DNA from 2 places in the Azotobacter salinestris genome. Region 1 is predicted to be linked to the other one. Evidence: riboswitches for the same ligand, from Rfam matches in the RefSeq annotation. Region 1 holds a riboswitch; the other holds the start of a gene.
What was found. A riboswitch is a leader RNA that binds a small molecule or an ion and turns the genes downstream of it on or off. The one in region 1 is predicted to bind cyclic di-GMP.
Positions count from the first base shown of each region.

Region 2: linked by a shared signal. The riboswitch ahead of GCU53_RS10275 (glycoside hydrolase family 70 protein) and the one ahead of GCU53_RS13860 (calcium-binding protein) in region 1 are both predicted to bind cyclic di-GMP.

Region 1 covers NZ_CP045302.1:2,997,150-3,004,526, reverse strand. Annotated here, with positions in the region: gene GCU53_RS13870 (CitMHS family transporter) at 1-1,161, shown strand, start outside; gene GCU53_RS13865 (TerC family protein) at 1,266-2,012, shown strand; cyclic di-GMP riboswitch class I at 2,141-2,215, shown strand; gene GCU53_RS13860 (calcium-binding protein) at 2,304-3,182, shown strand; gene GCU53_RS13855 (multicopper oxidase family protein) at 3,522-5,582, shown strand; gene GCU53_RS13850 (multicopper oxidase family protein) at 5,875-7,377, shown strand, end outside.
Region 2 covers NZ_CP045302.1:2,196,274-2,203,650, reverse strand. Annotated here, with positions in the region: gene GCU53_RS10275 (glycoside hydrolase family 70 protein) at 1-1,817, opposite strand, end outside; cyclic di-GMP riboswitch class I at 2,219-2,304, opposite strand; gene gshA (glutamate--cysteine ligase) at 2,829-4,412, opposite strand; gene GCU53_RS10265 (PaaI family thioesterase) at 4,590-4,979, opposite strand; gene GCU53_RS10260 (Tex family protein) at 4,984-7,299, opposite strand.

The sequences.
Region 1 (7,377 bases):
ATGCTGCAGGGCATCACCAAGCTCGCCCCGACCGGGGTGATGCTGATGTTCGCCATCCTCTACTTCGCCCTGATGATCGACTCGGGGCTGTTCGACCCGCCGGTGCGCTTCATCCTGCGCATGGTCAAGGGCGATCCGCTGCGGGTGTCCGTCGGCACCGCCGCGCTGGCGCTGATCGTCTCCATGGACGGCGACGGCGCCACCACCTACATGATCTGCGTCGCCGCCATGCTGCCGCTGTACAGCCGCATCGGCATGAACCCGCGGATCATGGCCGGCCTGATCATCCTCGCCGGCGGCATCATGAACATGACCCCCTGGGGCGGCCCCACCGCCCGCGCCGCCAGTGCCCTGCAGGTCGATCCGTCGGACGTCTTCGTGCCGATGATCCCGGCCATGGCGATCGGCGTGGCCAGCCTGCTGGGCATGGCCTGGCTCTACGGCAAGCGCGAGCGCGAGCGTCTCGGCGTGCTGCAGCTGGCCGACGGCAGCGAAGATCACTCCGACGTCAGCGTTTCCCAGTACCCCGAGGCGCGCCGGCCGAAGCTCCTGCTGATCAACGCCATGCTGACCCTGGGGCTGATGGGCACGCTGATCACCGGCGTGCTGCCGCTGCCGGTGCTGTTCATGATCGCCTTCAGCCTCGCCATGATCATCAACTACCCCTGCCTCAAGGCGCAGAAGGAGCGCATCGCCGCCCATGCCGGCAACGTGCTGGCGGTGGTCGGGCTGATCTTCGCCGCCGGCATCTTCACCGGCATCCTCACCGGCACCGGGATGGTCGACGCCATGTCGAAGAGCCTGCTGGCGCTGATCCCCGACGCGATGGGCCCCTATCTCGCCGTGGTGACCGCGCTGGTCAGCATGCCGTTCACCTTCTTCATGTCCAACGACGCCTTCTACTACGGCGTGCTGCCGGTGCTCACCGAGGCCGCCAGCCACTATGGCATCAGCCCGGTGGAGATGGCCCGCGCCTCGATCGTCGGCCAACCCGTGCACCTGCTCAGCCCGCTGGTGCCCTCCACCTACCTGCTGGTGGGCCTGGCGAAGATCGAGTTCGGCGACCTGCAGCGCTTCGCCCTGAAGCTGGCAACCTTGCTCTGTCTGGCGATAATGCTCGCCGCGCTGGTCATGGGCGTCTTCCCGCTGGCCGGCAACTGAGCGGCACAGCGTACTGACGAAAATTTCACACTGTCGCGTACAGACTCTCACGCCCGGCAGCCTTCAGGCTGCCGGGCGTTCAACCGACGATTAGAGGACCCCTTATGGACTGGCTGACCAACCCGGAGATCTGGGTTGCCTTCTTTACCCTGACCGCGCTGGAGATCGTGCTCGGCATCGACAACATCATCATGATCTCCATCCTCGTCGGCCGCATGCCCAAGGAGATACAGGCCCGCACCCGCCTGTTCGGCCTGGCGCTGGCGATGGTCACCCGGATTCTCCTGCTGCTGTCGATCTCCTGGGTGATGGGCCTGACCGCCGACCTCTTCCAGCTCTTCGACCAGGGCATCTCCGGGCGCGACCTGATCCTGTTCTTCGGCGGCCTGTTTCTGCTGTGGAAGAGCAGCACCGAGATTTTCCACGGCCTGGAAGGCGAGGACGAGACCAACGAGACGCCGAGGGGCGGCGGCCAGTTCATCGGCACCATCATCCAGATCGCCATCATCGACATCGTCTTCTCCCTGGACTCGGTGATCACCGCGGTCGGCATGGTCTCCCAGGTGCCGGTGATGATCGCCGCGATCGTCGTCGCCGTGCTGGTGATGATGGCCGCCTCCGGCACCATCAGCGCCTTCATCGACAAGCACCCGAGCCTCAAGCTGCTCGCCCTGTCGTTCCTCACCGTGGTCGGCACCGTGCTGATCGCCGAGAGCTTCGAGGTGCACGTGCCCAAGGGCTACGTCTACTTCGCCATGGCCTTCTCGCTGGCGGTGGAAGCGCTGAACATCCGCATGCGCCGCGCACGGGCGGAGCCGGTGCACCTGAGCAAGGACATTCCCGGTCAGTAAACCGCACCTGCCGTACGAAAACGGGGCCCGCGCGGCCCCGTTTTCGTTGCATCAAGCCCCTCCCGCAGCCGGCATACCCACACGCCCCTCGGGGTCTAGCAGACTCCCCGCACCAGTGCTAGCATTTTGCCTGCAAAAGCCAACCTCGCAGCGATGCGAGCACGGAAAGCCACGGATCTCACCGAGATGGCCGGGCCGCCAGACGTTCAACTTCATCCAATGACGGTAAACCCTGGCCCGTGCATTCAAGGCACATCTGCCTCCTCCGCGGGCCTGGGTGGGGGAGGAAACATGGCAACGATCAACGGAACCACAGGCAACGACACGCTCGAAGGCACTGGCGATAACGACACGCTCAACGGCCAGCAGGGCAACGACACCCTCTCTGGCGGTGCCGGTAACGACACGCTCAACGGCCAGCAGGGCAGCGACACCCTGCACGGCGAGGCCGGCGATGACACCCTGCAAGGCCAGCAGGGTGACGACCACCTCCATGGCGGCGAAGGCAACGACATCCTCACCGGCGGCACAGGCACCGACACCTTCCACTACAGCTTCCAGGTGAGTGCGGACGAGAGCCACAGCGAACGTTTCACCGACTGGCTGATCGGCCAGGGCCTGGGACAGTATGTCGGCGCTGACGGCCAACTGCTCGACGGCGTCACCACCCAGGGCTTCTTCTCTTCCCAGTACACGAACTGGCTGAGCCATCTGGTGGACCAGTACGACCTGGCCGGGGGCCAGAGCTACAGCATCGAGCTCAACCAGAACGGCAGCGGCGTGCCCTCGGTCTGGGTCGACGGCGTGGACATCATGGCCGGCCTGCTCGGCGAAGGCGAAGATTTCACCTTCACCACCAGCGGCAAGAACCCCCAGATCCACACCCGCTATTACTCCGACCTGTTCACCTTCGGTAGCAAGCCGGTCGCCAGCAGCAGCGATGGCCACGACATCGTCACCGACTTCGTGAAGGGCACCGACATCCTCGACTTCTCGGGGCTCTCGGCCACGCAGTTCGATGCGCTGTTCACCATCACCGAAACCGATATCGGCAACGACGGCATCGACGACACCGTGCTGAGCATCGCCGGCGACGACAGCTGGTCGCTGACCCTGATCGGGGTCACCGACTTCTCCAGCAACGACATCCAGTTCGCCCAACCCGTCTGATTCCACCCCCCAGACCCACGGCGACAAAAGATGCCCGCATCGCAGGATGCGGGCATTTTCGTCAGTCCCCGCCCCTCTTTCGGCACCCACTCAGCCGAGCCCCTGCTTTTCGTCGGGCCTCAGGGAACTTTCCGGCCGCTCCGCTAGACTTCGAGCAGCCTCGCCAGACCGCACCAGGACGAGCACTCCGGGCTGTAGTGGGCACTCCGTGCAGTACCTCGCGATCACCGACTTCATCGAGGCAGGAAGCCGCCATCGGGCACCTGCCGGCCAACGGGCCCGCCCACCGGCCGGATATGTGCCTGCGGCACATAAAGAACAACAGCAGGGACCATCGCAATGAAGTTCACCCGTCCGGGGCGCCTGTTCGCCCTTTCCTCGACCCTCGCCCTCGGCCTCGCCGGCCAGGTCGCCTCCGCCAGTCCGCAGCCGGCCTCCTCGCGCATCGTCCAGGAACCGCCGACCGCCCTCCTGCGCGGCGCCCCTCCCGAGCCGGGAGTATCGGGCCAGCGCCTGAGCGCCGACCGCCAGCGAACCGCCGGAACCCGCTCGGAAGTCTTCTACGAGCTGGCCGTCCGCTACGTCGACGGCAAGATCCACAACCCCGATACCGGCACCGACGATGCGGTACGCCTGCGCGCCTTCCAGGGCGAGGCGGTCGACCCGAAAATCCCCTATGTCGCCCCCAAGGTGGAGCTCTGGCCGGGCGAGACCTTCCGCCTGACCCTGCGCAACGAGCTGCCGGCCGACGATCCGAGCTGCCCCGCCTCGCCCGATCATGATCACAACGTGCCGCACTGCTTCAACAGCACCAACATCCATACCCATGGCCTGTGGGTGAGCCCGGCCGGCAACTCCGACAACGTGCTGCTGAAGATCCCCCCGCAGACCGACTTCCAGTACGAGTTCAAGGTGTCGGCCGACCACCCGGCCGGCACCTTCTGGTACCACCCGCATCTGCATGGCACGACCGCGCTGCAGGTCTCCTCCGGCATGGCCGGCCCGCTGATCATCCGCGGCGACCGCCTGCCGCGGGTCGAGGGCGACGGCACCCTGATCCCCGGCGATATCGACACCCTGCTGACCGCGCCCAACGGCCGGCCCTTGCGCGAACGCACCCTGATCTTCCAGCAGATCGCCTACGCCTGCCGCGACGAGAACGGCGACATCAGGACCGATGCCGACGGCAAATGGCTGTGCAACGCCGGCGATGTCGGCGGGATCGAGCGCTACGATCAGTTCGGCGTCGTCCCGACCAACGGCACCTTTCCCACCCTGTGGAGCCGCTCCGGCCGGCGCACCGCGATCAACGGCCTGGTCGAGCCCTACGTGGTCGACGCCAGGGCCGGCGAGGTCGAGCGCTGGCGCTTCATTCATGCCGGCGTGCGCGACTCCATCCGCCTGAGCTTCCGCAAGCTCGACCCGGCCCAGTTGCCCGCCATACCGGGCACAAGCCGCCAGGCGCGCGAGCGTTTCATCCAGAAGGCCTGCACCGGCCAACCCCTGGCGCAGTTCGCCATCGCCGGCGACGGCCTGACCCGCAACGCGGTCTCCACGCGCGACGCCACGGTGTTCCAGCCCGGCTACCGCGAGGACCTGCTGATGGTCTTCCCCGAACCCGGCACCTACTGCATCGTCGACGAAACCCTGCGCCAGGAACAAAGCGTCAACAACGAGAGCTACCCGCGCGAGCTGCTCGGCTACGTGGAGGTGAAGGGCTCGACCGCCGGCAGGGCGCCGGAGGCGGTGCTGCGCCAGACTCTGGAAACCGCGGCCAAGGTACGCATGCCCCGCGGCGCGGTACGCGACAGGGTACTGGCGGATCTGGCCGACGGCCTCAAGCTGAGCGCCTTTGCCCCCAACACCGATATCGCCGACCACGAGTTGAGCGGCGAGCGCACCCTCAGCTTCCAGATCGTCCTGGCGCCCGGGCAGCCGCCCAGTTTCGAGGTGGGCAAGATCGACTTCAGCAGCGGAACTCCGGCGCCCCTCGAAAGCGCGCCCTACGATCCGGAACAGATGCAGCGCCAGCTCGTGCTGGATGCCGTCGAGGAATGGAAGCTGACCTCCTTCTCGTTCGGTCATCCCTTCCACATCCACGTGAACCCCTTCCAGATCCTGTCCGTGAAGGATCCCGAAGGCCGGGAGGTGAGCGGCGCGCCCATCCCCGACGAAGACGGCATCCCCAGCCAGTACGCCAACATGCAGGGCACCTGGCGCGACACCGTGTTCGTGCAGGAAGGCCACCTGATCACCATCCGCTCGCGGTACCGGCGCTATACCGGCGACTTCGTACTGCACTGCCACATCCTCGACCACGAGGACCAGGGCATGATGCAGAACGTGCGCATCTCCCTACCCGGCGGCGGCGACACCGGCATGCCTGACGGCCACCACTGAGACGGCGACGGGGCCTGACGGCCCCGTTCCTGCCGGCTGTTCGCCATTCGCTCGCAATCGCTGCCGCGGCGATAAAACCTGCGGGCAACTCCACACAAACCCAATGGGCATGGTCAGTGGCTTTCAATACAATGCCGCCGCCTTGCGAAACCGCTCTGGGACGAGCGTTTCAGTTGGATGATGTCGAAATCGGTGTTCGGGAATCGGCCAGTTTCGCCGAGGCAGGAGGCCGCCCATGGCATAGACGCGGCGGCACAACCACAAAGAAGAAATTCAAGGATCCACGAAACCCATGACCACCCTCCACCGGAGCCGTCTGTTCGCTCTGTCCTCCAGCCTTGCCCTCGGGGTCGCCGCCCAACTCGTCCCCGTCCAGCAGGCCTCGGCCGAGGTGCCGGCCGCACGCATCGTCCGCGAACCGCCGGCCGCCCTGCTGCGCGGCGCACCCGCCGCGCCCGGCAGGACCGGGCCGAGCCTGATGGCCGCCACGCCGCTCCAGGCCCGCCCGCAGACCGCCGACGTCGGCACCGAAGTCTTCTACGACCTGGCCATCCGCTACGTCGACGGCAAGATCCACAACCCCGACACCGGCACCGACGACGCCGTGCGCCTGCGCGCCTTCCAGGGCGAGGCCACCGACCCGCTGATCCCCTACATCGGGCCCAAGGTGGAACTCTGGCCGGGCGAGACCTTCCGCCTGACCCTGCGCAACCAGTTGCCCGAGGACGACCCGAGCTGCAAGCCGCGCGACGAGCACAACGGCCCGCACTGCTTCAACAGCACCAACATGCACACCCACGGCCTGTGGGTGAGCCCGTCCGGCAACGCCGACAACGTGCTGCTGAAGATCGACCCGGGCGTCGACTTCCAGTACGAGTACAACGTGCCGGCCGACCACCCGGCCGGGACCTTCTGGTACCACCCGCACCTGCACGGCGCGACCGCGCTGCAGGTCGCCTCGGGCATGGCCGGCCCGCTGATCATCCGCGGCGACCGCCTTCCCAAGCCCCGCGAGGACGGCAGCCTGATCCCCGGCGACATCGACACCCTGCTGACCGCGCCCAGCGGCGAAGCCTTCCGCGAACGCGTCCTGGTGTTCCAGCAGATCGCCTACGCCTGCCGCGACCAGGCCGGCAAGATCAAGACCGATGCCGACGGCAAGTGGGTCTGCGACAAGGGTGACGTCGGCGGCATCGAGAGCTACGCCGGCCAGTTCGGCATCACCGCGACCGGCAGCACCGTGTGGAACGCTTCCGGCCGGCGCACCGCGATCAACGGCCTGGTCGAGCCCTACGTGGTCGGCGCCAGGGCCGGCACCGTCGAGCGCTGGCGCTTCATCCATGCCGGGGTGCGCGACTCCATCCGCCTGAGCTTCCGCAAGCTCGACCCGGCCCAGGCCTCGGCCAGGCCCGGCAAGGGCCAGCAGGCCCGCGAGCAGTTCATCCAGCAGGCCTGTACCGGCGCGCCCCTGGCGCAGTTCGCCATCGCCGGCGACGGCCTGACCCGCAACGCGGTCTCCACGCGCGACTCCACGGTGTTCCAGCCCGGCTACCGCGAGGACCTGCTGATGGTCTTCCCCGAGCCCGGCACCTACTGCATCGTCGACGAAACCCTGCATCCCGAGCAGAGCGTCAACAACGAGAGCTACCCGCGCGAGCTGCTCGGCTACGTGACGGTGGAAGGCTCGGCTGCCGGCAAGGCGCCGGAGGCGGTGCTGCGCCAGGCCCTGGAAACCGCCGCCAAGGCGCGCATGCCGCAGGGCAAGGTGCGCGACAAGGTGCTGGCCGACCTGGCC
Region 2 (7,377 bases), 800 kb from region 1:
ATGTCGCCGTAGAAGACCGTCGGCACGGTGTCCTTGGTGGTCAGCAGGATGGCGTACATGGCCGGGACGTTGTGGGGCGCCCACTGCTTCTCGACGCTGTTGCGGTCGGCGTCGTACTTCTCCAGCTGGCGCAGCTCGTAGGGCTGGCTGTTCGGCTCGTAGCCTCCGGCTTCTTCCTCGGTCAGCGGGACGGTCACCAGGATGTTGTGCTCCTGGTCATGGTTGTTCACGAACGACCAGTTGGGCAGCGCCGGACCGCCGTTGACCCGGTCGATCAGCGACGCCTCGAAGGCGTAGCGCAGCGGCGCCCAGTCGCGGCCGAAGGAGAACATCAGGCCCGAGAAGGGGCCGGCGTCCATGGCCATCTGGCCGTAGTTGTTGGACTGCTCGAAATCGACCTGCTGGGCCACATAGGACTCGATATAGCTCAGGTGCTCGTTGACGTCCTCGCCGGCGAAGTAGTTGAGCCGCTGAGTCACCTCGTCGCGCAGCATATCGGTGTTGATGTGGGAGGCGGCATCGATGCGGAAGCCGTCGAAACCGAAGTCGAGCAGATATTTCTGCCAGTTCAGCTGCTCCTGCTGCACGTCTTCGCGGATGGTGTCGAGGTCGTTGCCCACCAGGTACTCGAAGTCGAGCACGTTGGTACCGATGTGCGACGGGTCGTTCTCGGGACCGTCGTAGCGCAGAACGCCGGCCATGGCGTTCTCTTCCGATTTCTTCGAGTAGCCGGGCTGGGCAGCCAGGTACTCATCCATCAGCGGGCCGATGGGGTTGGGGGTGGTCCGCAACTCGCTCAGCATGGTGGCACGAATTTCTTCGTCGGTGCCCGTATAGCCATTTTCGCGTGCGAAGGCCAGGAAGCCCTGGTTGACGACATCGGAGCGCGGCTCTTCGTAGTACAGGAAGAGCGGCGCATACACCGCGTTGGATTCGTTGTCCGCATTTTCAATCGCGAACCAGCTGTCGGCCAGCAGATAGTTGTCAATGGTGTTGATCGTGCCGTACTTGGCCGCGTCGCTCTCGGCCAGCCACTGCGGCAGGTAGTTGTCGGGATGCTGCGGACCGAAGTAGCGCCAGGGCACATTGTTCGCATCGGCGAGTACCCGGAACATGCCCTGGTACTGGGTCGTGGTCCCGTGGAAGTGGAAGTAGTCCCACTCCTTGATCACGCCGTGCTCGGCCTGCCCCGGCGCCGAGCCCTTGCTGTAGGTCGAGTAGAGGTACTTGTCGATGGAGGGATTGTTCGGGTTGCCGTACATGTCGACGCCCGTCACGGGCAGTACATGGCGTTCATTCAGACCGATGATTTGGTTCGGAACCACGTCGACCTGGATGCGGATGTCGTTGTTGTGCAGGGCGCCGATGGCCGCCTTCAGCTCGTCGGCGGTACCGTACTTGGTCGGGCCCTTGTCGTAGGCGCCAAGGTCATAGCGGTCGGCGATCGCATAACCCTCGCCGTATTTGGAATCGGAGGCGGCGCGATAGGGCGGCGGCGACCAGACATCGGTGATGCCCCACTGCGCCAGCTGCGGGGCATTGTTGGCCAGGGCCTTGTAGGTCGCGTTGTCGTTCGGCTGATAGAGCGCGAACGCCTGGAAGATGACGTGCTCGTCGAGCTTCTCGTTGGAGACGAAGACGTCGCCCGACGTGGGCTGCCGGACTTCGGGCTTGCCCATCTCGACCTTCACGCTGCCATCCGGCTCGGTGGTGATCGCCTGGATACCGAGAAGCTGGCTCTTGCCTTTCTGGCTTTCCTCGGTGGACGTGTCGGGTGTCACTTCCTGCCACTTCACGCCGCCTTTGCCGTCGGGCACCTGCTCGAGCGCCGTGGGGGCCGGTGCCGCAACCGCTGCGCCTGACAACAGGCCTGAAATCGTGATGCTGAGTAGGGAAATTGCAAAAAATTGGCTTGGTGATGCTCTCATGGGGAGTCGCTTTACCTTGTGTGATGAGAAGTCACGACAGGGGCGCTGCCAGGGGCAACTTCCTGCTGGCCAGGGTGGCGTCGGGTGTGCTCATGTCGATACCCCTGACTCTTCTCGGTTGAATGACCCATCGGAAGAAGACATGCGCAGTCTTGCCAGGCATTGCTGCATTCACCCGGGCGGCCTGATCCGCACGCGATGCGACCGCACTGCAGGCCCGGGGCACCAGCAGGGGCGAGTGAAAGAGCAATAGTTCAGAAGCGAGCACGGAAACCGTGTCGACATACAAAACTGGCGGTCCCGCTATCATCGGAAAATTTCCTTTAGACCGGAGACTTTGCGTCGCCATCTTTCGATGGTTTTGCCTTTTTCAGCTCAGCTTCCGCTCACCGTGGAGTGAGTTGACCAAGGGAGCGGAGCTGTGGCGCGCTAAAAGATAGCGCTATCTTTGCAAGCAAGCTAACGATAACATGCTGATATACATTCGTATATGTTGACTTCGATGAACGGTTGGGCTGATCAACACATTGCAATCTTTGTCAGCTAATTGCGGTAAAAAGGAGAAAATAAGGAGCAATCCTGCCGGATTGGAGGAGTCCTTGGGTAACGGGACGAGTTCGTTCGGCTGTAACCCGCCCTTAACTGCACGGACTGGCTGAAAGGGCCTTGGTGGCAGTGTCCAGGCCGACCGATAGGCGGTGAAGCAAGCGTCTGGTTTAGCACTGCCCCGGCATGCCTGGTCCGCCAGGGAGGCGCGGGCCTCTGCCTCAAGGGCCTGGCACGCCTCCTCGTCCAGCGGGCGGGCGCAAAAGCTTGCGCCGCAATGAATGCCCCGTTAAGCGGCAGGTGGATTCGCCGGTGGATTCGCCAGGGGGCGTCTGCCGGCCTCGGTGGTAGCGCTCAGGCTCCAGCGGTCTGGATGCTCGCCTGATAGGCCGCGACGAAGTCGTCGAAGTTGCCGACGTCCCGGCGCTCCAGCTCGGCCTGCTCGGCCAGGGAGGCGCGGGCTTCGGCTTCGAAGGCCTGGCGTTCTTCCTCGCCCAGAGGGCGGGCGCGGAAGCTTTCGGCATGGGCCAGGCTCTGGCGCAGGGCGAAGGCGCGGAAGCTCTCGCCGCGCTCGCGCAGGGTCGCGAGGACGCGCGCCGAAGGGGTGAGGTCGGGGTTGGCGACCTTGGCCTGCTGGGCGTGCAGGGCGCTCCCGTAGCCCTCATCGCCGTAGGCCCGGTCGAGCAGTTCGGCGAGCGGCTGCAGCCGTTCGAGCAGCTCGCCGGCCCAAGCCGCGAGCGGTACGGTGTGTCCCTGGCGCTGCAGATGCAGACCGGGACGGCGGCCTTCCTTGACCACCTTGAGGAAGTTGCCGGTGCAGCTGGCGCACTCGTCCGCAGCCAGGCAGGGGCTTTCCTCGAGGGCGCAGAACAGCAGGAAGGCGTCGAGGAAGCGCGCCTCGTCGAGGTCGATGCCCAGCGGCAGGAAGGGGTCGATGTCCAGGCAGCGCACCTCCACGTACTGCACGCCGCGGGCGACCAGCGCCTGGATCGGCCGCTCGCCGCTGCCGGTGACGCGCTTGGGGCGGATGGTCGAGTAGTACTCGTTCTCGATCTGCAGCACGTTGGTGTTGAGCTGCAGCCATTCGCCGTCGCGCTGGGTGCCGATCTCGGCGTAGGGCGCATAGGGGGTGGAAACCGCCTGGCGCAGGCTGTCGGTGTAGCTGACCAGGTCGTTGTAGCAGGGGGTCAGGCTGGCCTGGGCATTGTTCTGGTAGCCCAGGTCGCTCATCCGCAGGCTGGTCGCCCAGGGCAGGTAGAGGGTCTCGGCGTCGAGTTCCTGCAGGTGGTGCGGGCGGTCGCGCAGGAAGCTCTTGTCCAGCGCCGGCGAGGCACCGAACAGGTACATCAGCAGCCAGCTGTAGCGGCGGAAGTTGCGGATCAGCGCGATGTAGCGCTCGGACTGGAAGTCGCGGGCGCTGCGGGTGTCGCCCTCGGCCTGCTGCAGCAGCGGCCAGAGCGCTTCCGGCAGGGAGAAGTTGTAGTGGATGCCGGCGATGCACTGCATGGTCTTGCCGTAGCGCAGCGCCAGTCCCTTGCGGTAGACGTGCTTGAGCCGACCGATGTGGGAGCTGCCGTAGCGGGCGATGGGGATGTCCTCTTCCGCCGGCAGCCGGCAGGGCATCGACGGGCTCCACAGGTATTCGCCGTCGAGCTTGGCATAGGCGAAGCGGTGGATGCGCTCCAGATCGACGAGGGTCGCCGCCGGGTCGGCTTCGGCGGGGGTGATGAACTCCAGCAGCGCCTCGGAATAGTCGGTGGTGATCTGCGCATGGGTCAGCGCCGAGCCCAGGGTTGCCGGATGCGGGGTCTGCGCCAGCTGGCCATTGGTATCGACGCGCAGGCATTCCCGCTCGATGCCGTGCAGGCAGTGCCTGAGCAGGGACTGGTTGGCGGGCTCGCCCAGCAAGGCCAGGCGACGGGAGAGAAGCTCGCTCAAGTTCGGATTCCTTCAGGCACGGTCGGCCCAATATGGGGACGGACGGACGGCTATACAAGTATCGTCGGCCCCGGGCCGGAGGGGAAATGGCGGTGGTAGGCAGGATCGCGGGCCCGCTGGCGGTGGGAAAGGCCTGCGGCCGTTTCCCACCCTACCCAGGGCTGGGCAACGGAATGCCTACAGGCGGGCGAAGGTGGCCAGCGCCTTGGCCACCAGCTTGCCGTCCTGGCGCACCTCCGCCTCGATCACCTGGGTGCGCGTGCCGTTGTGCTCGACCCAGGCGCGGCAGGTCAGCTCGCCCTCGCTGACCGGGCGGATGTAGTTGACCTTGCACTCCAGAGTGACGCTGTCCGGCGTGCCGTCGTTGAGGCTGTGGCTGGCCTGACCCATGGCGCTGTCGATCAGCGAGAACAGCGCGCCGCCATGCAGCTTGCCGTGCAGGTTGCGCAGGCCGTCGTGCATGGCCAGGCGCACCGTCGCCTCGCCGCCGCCGGCGGCGAGAATCTCCAGGCCGAGCAGGCGCCCGAAGGCGCTGTTCCGGCCGACCTCTTCCTCTTGCATGCTCACGGAATCACTTCCTCAACTGCTTGGCGTTGGCGAACAGCGCGGCCATGGCGTTGTTCGCCGGCGCCGGCTTGTCCTGGCCGGAATGGCGCTCGCTGCGCGGGGCATTGCCGCGCGGCTTGCCGCCGCCACGCGGGCCCTCGACCTTCTCGCCGGGGGTGTCGCCCATGCGCATCGACAGGCCGACGCGGCCCCGCGCGATGTCCACCTCCATCACCTTGACCTTGACGATGTCGCCGGCCTTGACCACCTCGTACGGGTCCTTGACGAACTTCTCCGACAGCGCGCTGATGTGCACCAGACCGTCCTGATGCACGCCGATGTCGACGAAGGCGCCGAAGTTGGTCACGTTGGTCACCACGCCTTCGAGGATCATCCCGGGCTTCAGGTCCTTGAGGCTCTCGACGCCCTCCTGGAACTCGGCGGTCTTGAATTCCGGGCGCGGATCGCGGCCGGGCTTGTCCAGCTCCTTGAGGATGTCGGTGACGGTCGGCAGGCCGAAGGTCTCGTCGGTGAATCTGGCAGGATCGAGGCGCTTGAGGAAGCCCGAATCGCCGATCAGCGAACGGATATCGCGCCCGGTATCGGCGGCGATGCGCTTGACCACCGGATAGGCCTCCGGGTGCACGCCCGAGGCGTCCAGCGGGTTGTCGCCGCTCATCACGCGCAGGAAGCCCGCGGCCAGCTCGAAGGTCTTCTCGCCCAGACGCGGCACCTTCTTCAGCTCGGCGCGGGTCTTGAAAGCGCCGTTGGCGTCGCGGTAGGCGACGATGTTCTGCGCGAGGGTTGCGTTGAGGCCGGAGATGCGCGCCAGCAGCGCGGCCGAGGCGGTGTTGACGTCGACACCGACGGCGTTCACGCAGTCCTCGACCACCGCGTCCAGCGAGCGCGCCAGCTGCAACTGGGAGACGTCGTGCTGGTACTGGCCGACGCCGATGGCCTTGGGTTCGATCTTCACCAGCTCGGCCAGCGGGTCCTGCAGGCGGCGGGCGATCGACACCGCGCCGCGCAGCGACACGTCGAGCTCGGGGAATTCGCGGGCGGCCAGTTCGGAGGCCGAGTACACCGAGGCGCCGGCCTCGCTGACCATGATCTTGGTGAGCTTCAGCGCCGGGTACTTTTTGATCAGCTCGCCGGCCAGCTTGTCGGTCTCGCGGCTCGCCGTGCCGTTGCCGATGGCGATCAGCTCCACCCCATGCTTGGCGCACAGCCTGGCGAGGATCGCCAGGGTGCCGTCCCAGTCGTTCTTCGGCGCGTGCGGGTAGACGGTGGCGGTGTCCAGCAGCTTGCCGGTGGCATCCACCACGGCGACCTTGCAGCCGGTGCGCAGACCGGGGTCCAGGGCCAGGGTCACCCGCGGACCGGCCGGGGCGGCGAGCAGCAGGTCGTGCAGGTTGCGGGCGAACACGGAGATCGCCTCGGTTTCGGCCGCCTCGCGCAGCTCGCCGAAGAGGTCGGTTTCCAGATGAGTGTAGAGCTTGACCTTCCAGGTCCAGCGCACCACCTCGGCCAGCCACTTGTCGGCGGCGCGGCCGCGGTTGTCGATGCCGAAGCGTTCGCCGATCATGCCCTCGCAGGGATGCATGCTGCCCGGCAATTCCTCGCCGACCTTGAGGCTGACGCTCAGCACGCCCTCGTTGCGGCCGCGGAAGATCGCCAGGGCGCGGTGCGAGGGCACGCCCTTGAGCGGCTCGTCGTGCTCGAAGTAGTCGCTGAACTTGGCGCCTTCGGTTTCCTTGCCGGCGACCAGGCGGGCAGTCAGGGTGGCCTCGGTCTTGAGGAAGCCGCGCAGCCGCTCGAGCAGGGTGGCGTCCTCGGCGAAGCGTTCCATGAGGATGTACTTGGCGCCTTCCAGCACCGCCTTCACATCGGCGAAGCCCTTCTCGGCATCGACGAAGCGCGCCGCCTCGGCCTCGGGGGCCAGCTCGGGATTGCCGAACAGCGCGTCGGCCAGCTCGCCGAGGCCGGCTTCCAGGGCGATCTGGCCCTTGGTGCGGCGCTTCTGCTTGTACGGCAGATAGAGGTCCTCCAGGCGTGTCTTGGTATCGGCCAGGTTGATCTCGCGCGCCAGTTCCGGGGTCAGCTTGCCCTGTTCCTGGATGCTGGAAAGGATCGCACCGCGCCGTTCCTCCAGCTCGCGCAGGTAGCGCAGGCGTTCCTCCAGGGTGCGCAACTGGGTGTCGTCGAGGCTGCCGGTGACCTCCTTGCGGTAACGGGCGATGAAGGGCACGGTGGCGCCTTCGTCGAGCAGCGCCACGGCGGCGGCGACCTGTTGCGGGCGGACGCCGAGCTCTTCGGCGATGCGGGCATTGATGCTGTCCATACGACTTCCTGCTTGGGCGGGGGAAGGTGGCCGGGCTGGCCACAAGGGAGCGCGATTATAACGGCCGGACGACGACGC